Regions from separate parts of the Micromonospora sp. NPDC005174 genome, predicted to be linked through region 2. Evidence: riboswitches for the same ligand, from Rfam matches in the RefSeq annotation. Region 2 holds a riboswitch; the other holds the start of a gene.
The links. Region 2 has a riboswitch for cobalamin ahead of ABZU91_RS17590 (ribonucleoside-diphosphate reductase subunit alpha). Riboswitches for the same ligand answer to the same signal wherever they lie in the genome.
Positions count from the first base shown of each region.

Region 1: another riboswitch for cobalamin. It lies ahead of cobN (cobaltochelatase subunit CobN); the one in region 2 lies ahead of ABZU91_RS17590 (ribonucleoside-diphosphate reductase subunit alpha).

Region 1 is NZ_JBEXIJ010000010.1:94,145-102,203, forward strand. Features, by position in the region: gene ABZU91_RS14155 (VWA domain-containing protein) at 1-637, opposite strand, end outside; gene cobN (cobaltochelatase subunit CobN) at 634-4,302, opposite strand; cobalamin riboswitch at 4,585-4,714, opposite strand; gene ABZU91_RS14165 (hypothetical protein) at 5,055-5,390, opposite strand; gene ABZU91_RS14170 (RNA polymerase sigma factor) at 5,521-6,096, shown strand; gene ABZU91_RS14175 (hypothetical protein) at 6,089-6,850, shown strand; gene ABZU91_RS14180 (hypothetical protein) at 6,924-7,457, shown strand; gene helR (RNA polymerase recycling motor ATPase HelR) at 7,582-8,059, shown strand, end outside.
Region 2 is NZ_JBEXIJ010000014.1:135,539-143,597, reverse strand. Features, by position in the region: gene ABZU91_RS17590 (ribonucleoside-diphosphate reductase subunit alpha) at 1-2,242, opposite strand, end outside; cobalamin riboswitch at 2,434-2,652, opposite strand; cobalamin riboswitch at 2,807-2,946, shown strand; gene ABZU91_RS17585 (CbtB domain-containing protein) at 2,981-3,184, shown strand; gene ABZU91_RS17580 (CbtA family protein) at 3,175-3,951, shown strand; gene ABZU91_RS17575 (histidine phosphatase family protein) at 3,948-4,577, shown strand; gene ABZU91_RS17570 (GH92 family glycosyl hydrolase) at 4,763-8,059, opposite strand, start outside.

The DNA of each region.
Region 1 (8,059 bases), on a different contig from region 2:
CCACCCGGATCTCCGGATCGCGGCTGGCGTTCACCTCGACGGTCAGTCCGAACCGGTCGAGAAGCTGCGGGCGCAGCTCCCCCTCCTCCGGGTTCATCGTGCCGACGAGCAGGAACCGGGCGGCGTGGCTGACCGAGACGCCCTCGCGCTCGACGTGGCTGCGGCCCATCGCCGCCGCGTCGAGCAGCAGGTCGACGAGGTGGTCGTGCAGCAGGTTGACCTCGTCGACGTAGAGCACGCCCCGATGGGCGGCGGCGAGCAGACCCGGCTCGAAGGCGCGTACGCCCTCGCCGAGGGCCTTCTCCAGGTCCAGCGACCCGACCACCCGGTCCTCCGCCGCGCCGACGGGCAACTCGACGAGGCGCGCGGGCCCGGTCTCGGCGGCCGCCCCGACCGGATGCGGCCCGTCCGGGCAGCCCGGGTCGGGTTGGGCCGGGTCGCAGCCGAAACGGCAGCCGGCGACCCGGCGCACCGGAGGCAGCAGCGCGGCGAGGGCGCGGACGGCGGTGGACTTCGCGGTGCCCTTCTCGCCGCGCACGAGGACGCCCCCGATCGCCGGGGAGACCGCGTTGAGCAGCAGCGCCAGCCGCATGTCGGCCATGCCGAGCACGGCGCTGAACGGGTACGTGGTGGTCATGCGCGGTCCTCCAGGTCACCCTCGCTGGCCAGGTACTGATCGCGGAGCCGGTCCAGGGTGGCCGGCTCGGGCTTGGCCCACAGGCCCCGGTCGGCGGCCTCCAGCAACCGCTCGGTGATGCCGCGCAGCGCCCACGGATTGGACCGCTCCAGGAACTCGCGGGTGGTGTCGTCGAACAGGTAGGCGGCGGCCAGGTGCTCGTACATCCAGTCGTCCACCACGCCGGCGGTGGCGTCGTAGCCGAACAGGTAGTCCACGGTGGCCGCCAGCTCGAACGCGCCCTTGTAGCCGTGCCGGCGCATCGCGGCGATCCACTTCGGGTTGACCACCCGGGCCCGGAACACCCGCCGGGTCTCCTCGCCCAGGGTGCGGGTACGCACGTCGTGCGGCATCGCCGAGTCGCCCACGTACGCCGCCGGTGACGTGCCGGTCAGGTGGCGGACCATCGCCACCATCCCGCCGTGGTACTGGAAGTAGTCGTCGGAGTCGACGATGTCGTGCTCACGGGTGTCCTGGTTCTTCACGGCGACCGCGATCCGGGCGAAGGAGCGTTCCATGTCGGCGCGCGCCTCCCGCCCGTCCAGGCCCCGGCCGTACGCGTAGCCACCCCACACCGCGTACACCTCGGCCAGGTCGGCGTCGCTGCGCCACGTCCGGGCGTCGATCAGCGGCAGCAGTCCCGCGCCGTACGCCCCGGGCTTGGAGCCGAAGATCCGGGCGGTGGCCCGCCGCTCGTCGCCGTGCTCGGCGAGGTCGGCGGCCACGTGGGCGCGCAGGTAGTTCTCCTCGTCCGGCTCGTCCAGCGCGGCGACCCGCCGCACGGCGTCGTCGAGCAGCGCCACCACGTGCGGGAACGCGTCGCGGAAGAAGCCGGAGATGCGCACGGTGACGTCGACCCGGGGTCGACCCAGCTCGACGGTCGGCACCACCTCGACGCCGGTGACCCGCCGGGACCGCTCGTCCCACACCGGCCGGCAGCCCAGCAGCGCGAGGACCTCGGCGATGTCGTCGCCCTGCGTCCGCATCGCGCTGGTGCCCCACACGGTCAACCCCACCGAGCGGGGGTACGCGCCGGTGTCGGCGAGGTGCCGGGCCAGCAGCGAGTCGGCGAGGGCCACCCCGACGTCCCAGGCGTTGCGGCTCGGGATGGCCTTCGGGTCGACGGAGTAGAAGTTCCGGCCGGTGGGCAGCACGTTGACCAGGCCCCGGGTGGGTGAACCGGACGGGCCGGGCGGCACGAACCGGCCGTCCAGCGCGCCGAGGGTGTTGCGCAGCTCGTCGGTGGTGCGATCCAGTCGGGGCACCAGTTCCGTGCCGGCGAAGCGCAGCACGGCTGCGACCTGCGGGATCGACTGGCCGGTCACCTCGGCGACGACGGCGTCGGCCGCGTCCACCGCCCAGTCCAGGGTCTCCATGCCGACGACCAGCCGGCGCGCGAGCCCTTCGATGAGGTCGATCGCGTCGGCGGCGGTGCCGGCCGGCCCGTCCACCGCGTCGGTCAGCGCCGTGGGCAGCGCGATCCGCTGGCCCGGCGTGGCGAGCAGGTCCTGTTCGTCGAGGCCGTACGCGGTGGCGAGAGCCTGCCGCAGGCCGGGCAGGGCGTGGGCGCCGCCCCAGATCTGCGGGGCGCGCAGCACGGCGAGCACCAGGTTGACCCGCGGCTCACCGGTGGGCGCGTCGGCGAGGATGTGCAGCCCGTCGCGGATCTGCACGTCCTTGACCTCGCACAGGTAGCCGTCGAGGTGCAGCACGAAGTCGTCGAAGTCGTCCGCGTCGGGCATCGCCTCGGTGTGCAGGTCGTGGTGCAGCTCAGCGGCGCGTACCAGGTCCCAGATCTGCGCCCGCACGGTCGGCACCTTGGCCGGGTCGAGCGCCTGCACGGTGGCGTACTCGTCGAGCAGTTGCTCCAGTTTGGCCAGGTCGCCGTAGGTCTCGGCGCGGGCCATCGGCGGCACCAGGTGGTCGATGACGACGGCGTGTGCCCGTCGCTTGGCCTGGGTGCCCTCGCCGGGGTCGTTGACGATGAACGGGTAGACCAGCGGCAGGTCCGCGAGGACGGCGTCGGGCGCGCAGTCGGCGGCCAGGCCGAGGCCCTTGCCGGGCAGCCATTCCAGGGTGCCGTGCTTGCCCAGGTGCACCACGGCGTCCGCGCCGAAGCCGCCGTCCGCGACCGGGGCGGCGAGCCAGCGGTACGCGGCCAGGTAGTGATGGCTCGGCGGCAGGTCCGGGTCGTGGTAGATGGCGATCGGGTTCTCCCCGAACCCGCGTGGCGGCTGGATGAGCAGCGCCACGTTGCCGAACCGCAGCCCGGCCAGCACGATGTCGCCGCCCTCGGTGTACAGCTCGCCGGGCGGCTCCCCCCAGTGCTCCCGCATCCGCTCGCGCAGCTCGGCCGGGACCGCCTCGAACCACCGCCGGTACGTCTGCCCCGGTATCCGGGCCTCGGCGGCGGCCAACTGCTCCGGCGTCAGCCACTCGACGTCGTGACCACCGGCGGCGATCAGCGCGTGGATCAGCGCGTCACCGTCGTCGGGCGGCGGCGCGTCGCCCAGGTCGTAGCCCGCCTCGGCGAGCGCGGCGAACAGCCGGACCGCCGAGGCCGGGGTGTCCAGCCCGACCGCGTTGCCGACCCGGGAGTGCTTGGTGGGGTACGAGCTGAGCACCACGGCGATCCGCTTGTCGGCGGTGGGCACGTACCGCAGGCGGGCGTGCCGCACCGCGATCCCGGCCACGCGGGCGGCCCGCTCGGGGTCGGCCGCGTACACCGAGAGCCCGTCGGCGTCGATCTGCTTGAACGAGAACGGCACGGTGACGATCCGGCCGTCGAACTCGGGGATGGCCACCTGCATCGCCGCGTCCAAGGGGGACAGCCCCGCGTCGCTGGCGGCCCACTGCTCGCGGGTGCTGGTCAGGCAGAGCGCCTGGATGACCGGCACGTCCAGGGCGGCGAGCGCGCCGACGTCCCAGGCGTCCTCGTCACCGCCGCTGGAGGCATCGGCGGCGACCGCGCCACCGGCGGCGAGCACGGTGACCAGCAGCGCGTCGCAGCGGGCGAACAGCCCGAGCGGACCGGCGCCGGTGGTCAGCCCGCGCAGCGAGCCGCAGAAGATCGGCAGGGGGTTGCCGCCGGCAGCGCGGACCGCGTCGGCGAGCACGTCGACGAACGCGGTGTTGCCGGCGAGGGCGTGTGCCCGGTAGAAGACGATCCCGATGGTGGGCCGCTGCGGGTCGCTCGGATGGTCGCCGTGCACGCCGTACGCCGGGGTGGGCGCGGGCGGGGCGAACCCCTCGCCGGTGAGCAGGACGGTGTCGGAGAGAAACCGGGCCAGCTGCCCGAGGTTGTCCGGTCCGCCCTCGACCAGGTACGACAGCGCCTGGGCGACGACCCCGGCCGGGACCGTGGAGACCGCCATCAGCTCCGCGTCCGGCAGCGCCTCGCCGCCGAGCACGACGGTGGGTACGCCCCCGGCGAGCACCGCGTCGAGGCCGCCCGGCCACGCCTGCCGACCCCCGAGCAGGCGTACGACGACGAGGTCGACCCCGTCGAGCAGGGCGGGCACCTCGTCGGCCGCCACGCGGGCGGGGTTGGCGAGCCGGTACTCGGCGTTGCTGGCGCGGGCGGCCAGCAGGTCGGTGTCGGCGGTGGAGAGCAGCAGAATGCGCACGGCACGCTCCGGACGGTGACGTCGACGCGCTCGCGGCAGCGAGCGGGCGACGTGGGATGGGCGCGGGGTTCAGCGGGCACCGCGACCCGGACCGCTCACCGGCGCGAGGCCGGCGGCGACGGGTGGCGTGGCGCGGAACTCAGCGGTGAATGGAGTCGATGCCGATCGCGGCGGCGGCACAGCCGCGGTGCGGGGAACGGCAGCAGCCGTCGATGATGGAGACGCCAAGCGTCATCGGGTCCTCCTCGGGTGTCCACGCCCTGGGGTACGTCCCGACGGCCGAAGTATCCTGGCTTCCGGATCGATGCTCTCCCCCGGCCTTCCAACCGCAGACACACGGCCGTGACTCACGAGGGGGGATCGCTCCCCGGTGACAGTGGCGGGACCGCGTCGGATTCGCACCGACTTCCTTCACTGCCGTCAGGCCGCGAATGCTGCCACACCCCCACGCTGCGGGTCAACGCCGCTCCGGCCCGCCCAGCAGGCGCGCGTCGCCGAGCTGCGGCGGTGGACACCGCCGCCGATGCCCCCGCCTCGATGCCCGCCCTGCTGTTCGCCACCTCGCTACCCGCACCCGGATGCCTCGCACCTCGCTGCCCGCGGCCCCTGCCCGACATCCTTTGCTCTGCTTCCCTACCGGCAACGCGGACGGGGTCGCACTGGCGCCTCTGGTGAAGCAGAGCAAAGGATGCGCAGAGCCCCCTGGCCCGCGTCGGCGGCAGGACGGGGGTGGGCTTGCGGCCGGATGTGTCTCAGCGGGCGTGGCGCTCCGGGTGTGCCCGATTCCACACCCGCATCCGCTCCGGATAGCCGGTGCGGGCCGCCTCGTACAGCGGCACCGCGTGCTTGCGGGCGATGTCGCCGGCCGCCCGGGGTGTGCCGGTGCGGCGGCGGATCCACTCACCGTCGTAGGCGATCGCGACCACTGTGGTGTCGGTGGCGGTGGTCTCCGGCTCCAGGTAGAACTCCACCCCGCGCCGGCTGGCGACGAACGCCTCCAACGCGGCGAGGTCGTCCCGGGTGGCCTCGCGGTCCAGCTTCGTCGGGGTCGCCTCGGCGCCTCGTGACCGCCGGTTGAACCAGCCCATGCCCAGCCCCTCTCCTTCGACGCCACCTCCAGTTCAGCACCGATTCCTGGCAATACGCTGCACGGCGGGTGGGAAAAATCTGACTCACCGGGTCCCGGGCGGAACCCGACACGCGCGAGCGGTGTCAGCAGTGCGAGCCAAACCGGAGGTTCCCCTGGACGACGACGTGCTCGTCACCCGCGCCCGAGCCGGTGACCTGGAGGCGTACGACCTCCTGGTCGCCCGGCACACCGCGTCCGCGTACCGGACGGCGGTGCTGCTCGGCGCGGGACCGGACTCCGAGGACGTCGTCCAGGAGGCGTTCGTGAAGGGGTACCGCAAGCTGTCCCGGTACCGGGGGGAGGCGTCCTTCCGCTCCTGGCTGCTCGCGATCGTCGCCAACGAGACCCGCAACCTGCACCGGTCCCGCTCGCGCCGGGACGGCCTGGTCCTGCGGGCGGCGGCGACCCACTCGCCCGCGATCGCCGGGGACGACGCGGTCGGCGCGGTCCTCGCCGGTGAGCGCCGCGCCCAGCTGGTGGCGGCCCTGCGCCAACTGCCGGAACGGGACCGCGAGGTGATCGTCTGTCGGTTCCTCCTCGACCTCGGCGAGCAGGAGACGGGCGTCATGCTGGGCTGGCCCCGGGGAACGGTGAAGTCGCGGACCTCGCGGGCGCTGGCGAAACTGCGCGCCCTGCTCGTCGACGAGGAGGCGCACCATGGATGACCTCGGCCGAAACGCCGGCGACCTCGACGCGGAGCTGCGCGGCCTCGAAGCGGAGCTGCACGACCTCGGCGCCTGGCTGGCGACGCCGGACGCGCCGGACGTGACCGCACGCGTACACGACCGTCTCGTGCGCGACGTACGCGGACGGCGTCGATGGCGGTCCCTCGCCGCGGCGACGCTCGTGGCCCTGCTGGTCGCGGCGCTGCCGCCGACGCGCGCCGCCGTCGCCGACGCCGTCGGGGAGGTGCTGCGCTTCGCGGGCGTCGAGATCGCCACGTCGCCGACGCCGTCGTCGCCCGGCGGCGAGCCGTCACCCCTGCCGTCGCTGCGGACGGTGGGCCTCGACGAGGCGCGACGGGCGGTGCGCTTCCCGATCCGTGTGCCGCCCGCGCTCGGTCCGCCGGAGCGGGTGTCGATCGCCGATCCCGACGGCACTGGCGCGTACCGGGTGGCGACGTTGCTCTACGACGGTGGCTCGCTGCGCCTCGACGCGTTCGACGGTCGCCTCGACCTCGCGTTCCACAAACGGACCAGCCGTGCGGGAACGGAGTGGACGCAGGTCGACGGCGACTTCGCCATCTGGGTCGACGGTCCCCACGTGCTGTCCTACGTCGACCGGTCGGGCCAGATCCGTCAGGAGACCGCCCGGCTCGCGGCGCCGACCCTGATCTGGGAGCAGGGCGGGGTGACCTACCGCCTGGAGGGCGCGCGCACGCGAGCCGCGGCGGTGGCGATCGCCGAGTCGCTGCTCTAACTTTCCCGGAACCTGCGCGGCCCAAGCGGTGTCCCCCTGGTACGGGGCACACGTCTCTTCGAGAGGGAGCGCAATGGTCACCTGGGGCAGGTTCCTACTGGGTACGGTCCTCCTGCTGACGGCCTGCACGGCCGCCGGCCGGCCGGAGACGTCGACCGACGGCTCGGTCACGGCGACGCCCGCCGACGGCCCGGCCACAACGTCGGCGACCGGCTGCACGGCGCGGGTCGAGACGGGGACGCTGCCCGACTGGGCGGACGCGGGGTTCACCGGTGACGCCCGCGCCCCGCACACCATCGGCGCGCGGGGCGAGATCGCGGCGGTGCTGTTCGGCGATCCGCTGGCCCAGGTCCGACCGGACGGGTCGAGCAACAAGATCCTGTGGGTGGCGCGGCCCACCACGACGTCGCCGGCCACGACCGCGTCGGCCACGCTGGAGATCACCGCCAGGCTGGACGGCACCGACACGGTAGTGACCCGCGAGGTCGCCGGGGGGCCGGGCCCGTCGATCATCGACCTGCCCCGTGCGGGGTGCTGGCATCTCGACCTGCGCTGGGCCGGGCGCACCGACACGATGGATCTCGTCTACGCCGAACGGAAGCCCTGAGGACGGGGAAGACCCTCCCGCCATATCCAACATATACCGCATGGGGGGACTTGCGGCAAGGCCCCCGGTGTCCCGCAGAATGGCCCGTCCAAGGCCATGACCTGCGGAAACGGGAGCCATGCGGATGAACGAGTCGTCGGCGGCGATCAGTGTGTTCGACCTGCCCGGGAACCGTGCCGCCAAGGCCGACCCGGCTCTCATCGCCCGCGACGAGCAACACTTCGCCGCGATCGCGGCGAGCCTCGCACGGTCGATCGCCGACCTGTCCGACCGCCTCGACGCCGAGCGTCGGGCGCCCGCCGGCAAGGGTCGCCAGGCGGTGGTCCGGGACGAGGAGGTCCGCCGCCTGAGCGGCCGCCTGCGCGCCCTGCGCCGGTTCGGTCTGGACCTGTGCCTCGGCCGCATCGTCCAGGCGGACGATCCCGCGCCGGTCTACATCGGACGCTTCGGTCTCACCGCCGCCGACGGTCGAAGGCTGCTGCTCGACTGGCGCTCCCCCGCGGCCGAGCCGTTCTTCGGCGCGACGCACGCCAACCCGATGGGCCTGGCGAGCCGACGTCGGTACCGCTGGACGCTCGGCCGCATCAGCGACTACTGGGACG
Region 2 (8,059 bases):
CCACCGCGACGGTCGCCTGCTGGATACGCGTGGCGGGGCGCGAGCGCAGGTAGTAGGTGGTCTTCAGGCCGGACTTCCAGGCGTACAGGTACATCGAGGAGAGCTTGCCGATGGTGGGCGAGGCCAGGAACAGGTTCAGCGACTGGGACTGGTCGATGAACGGGGCGCGGGCAGCGGCCAGGTCGATCAGCGCCCGCTGCGGCAGCTCCCACGCGGTGCGGAACAGCTCCCGCACGTCGGCCGGCAGCTCCGCGACCGACTGCACCGAGCCATCGGCCCGCTTGATCGCCGACCGGATCTGCTCGGTCCACAGACCACGGGCCTTCAACTCGCGTACCAGAGCGGTGTTGACCTGGAGGAACTCCCCCGACAGGGTCTCGCGCTTGAAGAGGTTGGACACCTGCGGCTCGACGCACTCGTAGCAGCCGGCGATCGAGGCGATCGTCGCGGTCGGGGCGACCGCCACCAGCAGCGAGTTGCGCAGCCCGTACTCCTCGACCTCCTGGCGCAGCGCGGCCCAGCGCGCGGTCTGCGTACCCTCGACACCCCACAGGTCCGGTTGCAGGCGCCCCCGCGCGGCACGGGTCTGCGCGAACGCCGGGTGTGCCCCGAACCGGCGGGCCAGGTCGGCGGAGGTCTCCAGCGCGGTGAGGTACAGCTCCTCGCTGATCCGCGTGGACAGCTCCCGCGCGGCCGGCGAGTCGAACGGCAGCCGCAGCGCGAAGAACACGTCCTGCAACCCCATCAACCCGAGCCCGACCGGACGCCAGCGGGGGTTGCTCGCCGCCGCCTGCGGCGTCGGGTAGTAGTTGATGTCGATGACCCGGTCGAGGAACGTCACGGCGGTACGGACCGTGGCGCGCAGCCGTTCCCAGTCGATGCCGTCGTCGCTCAGGTGGGCGGCGACGTTCACCGAGCCGAGGTTGCACACGGCGGTCTCGGCGTCGCTGGACACCTCGATGATCTCGGTACAGAGGTTGGAGAGGTGCACCACGTTGCCCGGCTCGGCCGTCTGGTTGCACAGCCGGTTGGCCGCGTCCTTGAAGGTCATCCAGCCGTTGCCGGTCTGGGCCAGGGTCCGCATCATCTTCCCGTACAGCTCACGCGCCGGCAGCTGCCGCACGTACCGACCCTGCGCCTCGGCCGCCCGGTACGCGGCGTCGAACCGCTCCCCCCACAGGTCCGGCAGTTCCGGCACCTCGTCGGGGTCGAACAGCGACCACATCTCGTCCGCCTCGACCCGGCGCATGAACTCGTCCGGAATCCAGTTGGCCAGGTTGAGGTTGTGGGTACGGCGGGCGTCCTCGCCGGTGTTGTCGCGTAGCTGGAGGAACTCCTCGATGTCCGGGTGCCACGGCTCGAGGTAGACGCAGGCCGCGCCCTTGCGTCGACCGCCCTGGTTGACCGCGGCGACGCTCGCGTCCAGTGTGCGCAGCCACGGCACGATTCCGTTGGACTGCCCGTTGGTGCCCCGGATCAGCGCACCGCGGGACCGGACCCGGGAGTACGCGATGCCGATGCCACCGGCGAACTTGGACAGGTTGGCGACCTGGGCGTAGCGCGCGTAGATCGAGTCCAGCTCGTCGCGCGGCGAGTCGACCAGATAGCACGAGGACATCTGCGTGTGCCGGGTGCCGGAGTTGAACAACGTCGGTGAGCTGGGCAGATAGGCGAGGCTGGACATGAGCCGGTAGAAGTCGATCGCTTCGTCAGGCGTACGCGACAGGCCGCAGGCCACCCGCAGCAGCCAGTACTGCGGGGTCTCCAGCACCAACCTTGAGGTGGGGTGACGCAGCAGGTACCGGTCGTAGACCGTGCGCAGGCCGAAGTACTCGAACCGACGGTCACCGTCGGCGTCGACGGCGTTGTCGAAGGTCTCGGCGTGCGCGTTGACGAACGCGGCGGTCTCGTCGCCGATCAGGCCCACGGCGTGGCCGGCCCGGATCGCCGCGCTGAACGAGGCGATGCCCTGCCGACGGACCTCCTTGTCGACATAGCCGGCCAACAGGCGCGCGGCCAGGCGCGAGTACTGCGGTTCCGCGCCGATCATCTCGGCTGCCGTCTGGATGGACAGCCGGTCCAGCTCCGCCGTCGTCGCGCCGTCGTAGAGGCCGCTGATCGTACGGGTGGCGACCCGCATCGGGTCGACGTCGGTCAGGTCGTCGGCCCACCGCTCGACCGCCCGCACGATCCTGTTGACGTCGACGGCCTCGGTGCCGCCGTCGCGTTTGCGGACCTGCATCGGTGTCCGCCGCAGGGCTTCGCCGCTGACCGGTACCACCTCGGTGACTGTCACCACTCACTCCTCGGGAGTTCGAGACCTCACGGTCCTCGGACGCGAGGAGACGGACACCGTCGGACGCCACGCCGGCGCGGCGTGGGTCAGGTGGCGTCAGCCGTCCCACGCGGCCTCGGACCGCCGCACACCCGGGGTCGGGTACGCGGCGCGCTGGCAGGTCTTCGGACTCGTGGGCGCGACCGGGACTAGCCGGTCTCCTACTGGCCGTCGCTTCCCAGGCCGATTGGTGGCCCAGTGCTGATGGCGGCGCTCGTTCCCACTCACCGCTGCGGGACAGTCCCGGATTCCCACCGGGTTCCCTCTTGCCTCGACCACTCGGGATGAGCGGCCGAACCAGCTGCGGTCGACACCATATATAGGGGGGACCACGTTTGTCACACCCCACATGTCGGGTCCGGGCGTGTCGCGGTCAACGGTGATGGTCACCGTCGACACCTTCGAGTCGGCCGGTGAGCGCACGTCGGGCGGCAGCGCGTCCGGCTGTCGCCGCCGGCTTGACTGAGCCGAACCGGCACCGATACGGTCGATCCACTATCTGCGGCGACGCGAGGGAAGCCGGTGAGAATCCGGCGCGGTCGCGCCACTGTGAGCGGTCCCCACTCGGGGGTCGCGAGCCAGGACGCTCGGTCGTCCGCAGCCTTGCGATGGGGACGCGTCATCCCCGAGGAGGTTCGTGCACGCATGTCCAGCTCCACGTCCAGCCAGCCGCTGGTGCACCCCGCTGTCCCGACCCGTCTGCTGTGGGCGGTCCTGGCCACGGTCGCCGCGCTCGCCCTGCTGACCTACCTCGTCGCCTTCGACCAGGGGGCCGTCTCCCGCAGCGGCATGTACCTGCACGAGTTGATGCACGACGGTCGGCACCTGCTCGGTGTCCCGTGCCACTGACCGGCACCGGCACCGCACCCTCGTTCGTCACGGTCCTGCTGCGCGGCCTGCTCGCCGGCCTGGTGGCAGGCCTGCTCGCCGGAACGTTCGCCTACGTCGTCGGCGAACCGCACGTCGAGGCGGCCATCGCCATCGAGGAGGCGGCGGCTGCCACGCACGCCGAATCCCCCGTCGACGGGCACCAGCACGACGAGGACGCCCTGGTCGGCCGCAACGGCCAGCGCGGCGGCCTGTTCCTGGCCACCGGCCTGTTCGGCGCCGCGATGGGCGGCCTGCTGGCCACCGCGTACGTCCTGCTGAGCCGGCGACGCAGGGCCGTCGACGACGGGCGGGGCGGTCTGCTACTGGCCGGCGGCGCGCTGCTCGGCGTGGTGATCGTGCCGTTCCTCAAGTACCCACCGAACCCTCCGGCCGTCGGCGACCCGTCCACCATCGACCAGCGCACGGTCACCTACCTGTTGATGGTGGTACTCGGCCTGGTCGCGGTCTGGTCGGGCTCGCTCGGCTACCGTTCGGTCGGCGAGCACTCGCCGGTGTGGCTCCGCGCCAGCGCGGCAGTCGGCGGTTTCCTGCTGGTCACCGTCGTCTCCTATGTGGTGCTGCCGTCGTTCCAGGAGGTCCCCGGTGACTTCCCCGCGACGCTGCTGTGGAGTTTCCGCCTCGCCTCCCTGGGCACCCAGGTGGTGCTGTGGACCGGGCTCGGTCTGCTCTTCGCCGCTCTGATGCACCGCCAACGCGCGGTCGCCGAGGCACGACTGGCCGGGTGAGCGCCACCAGCCTGCGGTTGGTCGCCCACGGGCACACCGCCGCCCTGCGGCAGGCCCGGTTCGGCGGGAACGACAGCCTGGACGAGGGCGGCCGGCGCGCCGCCCTCGCCCTGTCCCCCGTCGACCCGGGCCGGCGGACCGGCGACGGCCACGCCTGCCTGTCCAGTCCCGCGACGGCGGCCGTGCAGACCGCGTACGCCCTCGGCCTGACGCCCGCGGTCGAGTCGGCGCTTGCCGACTGCGACTACGGGCAGTGGGCCGGTCGGTCCCTTCAGGACATCGCCGCGACGCGGCCCGCGGCGCTGCATGAGTGGCTGACCAGCCCGGACGCGGCACCGCACGGTGGCGAGTCGGTCGCGGCGCTACGCCAGCGCGTCGGTCGGTGGCTGGACGCCCAGCGTGGCGTCGGTCGACGGGTCACGGCGGTCACTCACCCGCTCGTGGTCCGCGTCGCGCTGGTGCACGCCCTGGATCTGCCACTGGCGACGTACCGGCAGTTCGACGTCGCGCCGCTGGCGATCGTCCGGCTCACCGACCACGGCCGACGATGGCAGCTCCGGCTGAGCGCGCCCCCGTCACCCTCGGCAGGCGACAGAGCCGGTGAGCGACATACCACAGAGGTATGAATATGACTCTGAGGTATGTGCCGCACAACCGACATGCCTCGCCGGCGGCGAGGAGCGCCAGTGGTGGCCGCCGCACGAGGGGCGACCCGCGAAGCACGTGCATCTCGGGGTCGAGGCCGGGTGGACCCGGAACCGCAGTCGGGCGGGCCGTGTGTCACGGCCCGCCCGACTGCGTCGTACCCGGCCTACTTCGCGCCGGTGACCGTGAACGGTCGGGACACCGGCGTCGCCGACGTGCCGCCGGACAGCGTCACGCTGGTCACGCCCGGCCGCGCCGAATCCGGAACGCTGACTGTCGCGCCGGCGACGACGCCGTCACCGTTCGCGCGTACCGTGCCGACCCCACGGCCGTCGCCGAAGCTGACCGCGATCGCCTCGTTCGGCGTGAAGCCGGAGCCGTCGACGGTGATCGACGTGCCCCGCGGTGCGGACGCCGTCGGCAACGACAGACGCGGCTGGTAGGTCGGGCCCGTCGGCGGGGCGGTCACCTGGACGGTGGCCGTCGCCGGCGTGCTCGAGGACGCGCCGGTGGCGCTGACCGCGTACCGGCCCGGTGTCGTGTTCCCCGAGGTCGCGACGACCGCGCGGATCGTGCCCGTCGCGGACGCCGAGACCGTCACGTCACGGGTCGTGCCGGCCGCCAGGCCCACCGTCACCCGCTCGCCGGCGGCGAACCCGCTGCCGACGACCGTGACCGCGTCACCGGCAAGGACCGGCTGCGTCCCGGACACCGCGAGAGTGGTGCGCGCTCCGGCCCGCCGGACGGTCACGGTGAAGCTGGCGGTGCTGCTGGACAGCGTGTCCCACGCGGTGACGCGCACCGTGTAGGTGCCCTCCGCCGCGTAGGTGTGCCGACCGCTCAACGCGCCGTCCGCGCCGACCGTGGCGTCGTCCGGAACCGTGCCGTCGCCCCACTGGACGCGGGCGCGGTAGCCGGTCGCGCCGGGGACACCGCCGCTGACCGACCCGAGGTTCGCCGCGAGGACCTGCCCGGCGTCGACGCTCTGGCCGCTCGGGGCGGTGGTCGCCAGCGCGGCGGCCGGCGTGCCGTCGTCCGCGACGGCGAACACGTGAATCCGGCCCGCCGAGCGGGGATCGCCGGTCTGCGTCGGCAGGGTCACCGAGACCAGCGTCTTACCCGCAGGGATCTGGTACGGCGCGGTGGCGAACAGGAACGGCTGGGCGCCGTCGCGGCTCGTGCCACTGAGCCGGTACGCGGACTTCGCGACAACGATGTTGCCGTACGACGGGGTGCCGTTGGCGTTGCCGCCCAGCGTCCAGTCACTGAACTGGATCGGGATGCCGGCGGTGCTGCCGTCGCTGAACGTCGCCGTGCCGGTGGTGCTCTGGTTGCCCTGCGTGCCGGCGCCGACGAACGAGATCGTCCGGGCATCGGACGGTAGGCGCAGGTCGATCGTCGCGCCGTTGCCGGTGGCGTTGTCCGGCTGCCCGGCCGGGATCTGCGGCAGGGTGAAGCCCAGCGCCGTGCCCGGCACCTGCTGCCGCTGCCCCTGCGTCACACCGGCCGCCGCGAGCGCGGCCCGCGAGTACGCCCACGACTTCGCGTCGCAGTCCGCCGCGAGGGTGCCCTCGTCGCCGACGCACACGGTGTCGAACGCCGCGGCGAGGCCGTTCGCCGGCGCGTACGCGACGTCGACGCCGACCGTCACCGAGCCCTGGCCGACGCCGTCGGTCACCGTGACGGTCGCCTGGTGGTAGCCGGGAGTGGCGTAGGTGTGCTCGCCACTGATCCGGTAGACCGCCCGGGAACTCAGGGTCAGGGTGCCCGCGGTGGCCGGTGAGCCGTCACCCCAGTCGATCGTCGCGCGGTAGTCGTCGGCGACGCCGCCGGTGACGGTGGCCAGCGCCACAGTCGCGGGTGCGCCGGAGAGCGCGTGCGCGCCGTCGGTGGCGGTCACCGTGATGTCGCCGCCGGCCAGGTCGAGGTCGCCACCGGCGAGCAGTTCGATCTCGGCGAGGGTCGGCCGCTCCCCGCCGACCGTCCTGGTCACGACGAGGCGGAACTGCGCGTACCGCCCGGGCTTGTCGATCCGGAACGGCCGGGTCTGGTTGCGCCAGGCGAACACCTCGCCCGCCCGGGAGTCGAGGGTGCTCCAGGTGAGGCCGTCGGTGGAGCCCTGCAACCGCCAGTCCGCCGGATCACCTGCGGCAGCGCCGGAGGTGAGCGTGTAGTAGGTCGGCTTCTGCCGGCCGCCGCGGGCGGTCCAGCCGATCCGCGGCGTACCCGTCGACGCGGTGAGCTGGGTGGTGGACGAGTCGTCGAACAGCGTGGACGCGTCCTGCCCGCCGCTGACGGTGGCGGTGCCGAGGCCCGGTCCGGTGACGTCCTGCAACGGCTCGGGCACGGCATCACCCTTGGTCAGTGACGGCGGCACGTCGTTGCGTCCGGCGCCCCAGGACGACGGGTTCGGTCCCATCTGGAAGTCGATCGTGCCGCCCCTGGAGAGCGCGGACACCTCGACGGAGACCCCGCGCTGCTTCTTGCCGTTGACCTTCACGCTCTGCACGTACACGTTGCGGTCGTTGTTGTTCGCGGCGTTGACCACGATGTCGCCGGTCGGTCGGTGCACGGTCATCCGGGTGAACTGCGGCGAACCGATCGCCCAGTGGGTCGACCCGGCCTGCAACGGGTAGATGCCCAGCGAGCTGAGGACGTACCAGGCCGACATCTCGCCGTTGTCCTCGTCGCCCAGGTAGCCCTGGCCGATCTCGCTGCCCACGTAGAGACGCCGCATGATCTCGCGCACGACCGCCTGCGTCCTGGCGGGAGCGCCGGCGACGTCGTACAGGTACGGGATGTGGTGCGAGGGCTGGTTGCTCATGCCGAGCTGGCCCAGTCGCACCGCGCGGGCTTCGAGCATCTCGTGGATGACGCCGCCGTAGCCGCCGGGGCGGTCGGCGTTCTCCGGCGTGGCGAAGAAGGTGTCGAGCTTGTCGCGCAACGCCTTCTGCCCGCCGTACAGGTTGATCAGGCCCTGCGGGTCCTGCTGCGCGGTGAACGCGAAGTTCCAACCGTTGGTCTCGGTGTACACGCCGCCCCAGTCCAGCGGGTCACCGGCGAGGAACGTGCCGGAGGCGTCGCGGCCCTGGAAGAGCTTCGTCCTGTCGTCGAAGAGGTGGACGTAGTTGCGCGCACGCTCCAGGAAGTACCGGGACTCCTCCGTGAGCCGGTCGCGCCGCGACTTCGGGGTGGCCGGGTCCTTGGCCAGGGCTGCGGCCATGTTGCCGATGCCGTAGTCGTTGATGTAGCCCTCCAGCGCCCACGACACGGACTCGCCCGTGGAGGTCGGGGTATAGCCGAGGAACAGCGACGTCTCGATGCCCTTGCGGCCGACCGCGCCGCGCCCGGATGCGACGGTCGCGTCCTTCACCGCCGCGTCGTACGCCGCGAGCGGGTCGGGCAGTTTCACCCCGCTGAGGTACGCCTGCGCGAGGGCCACGTTCGCGCTGGTGCCGGTCAT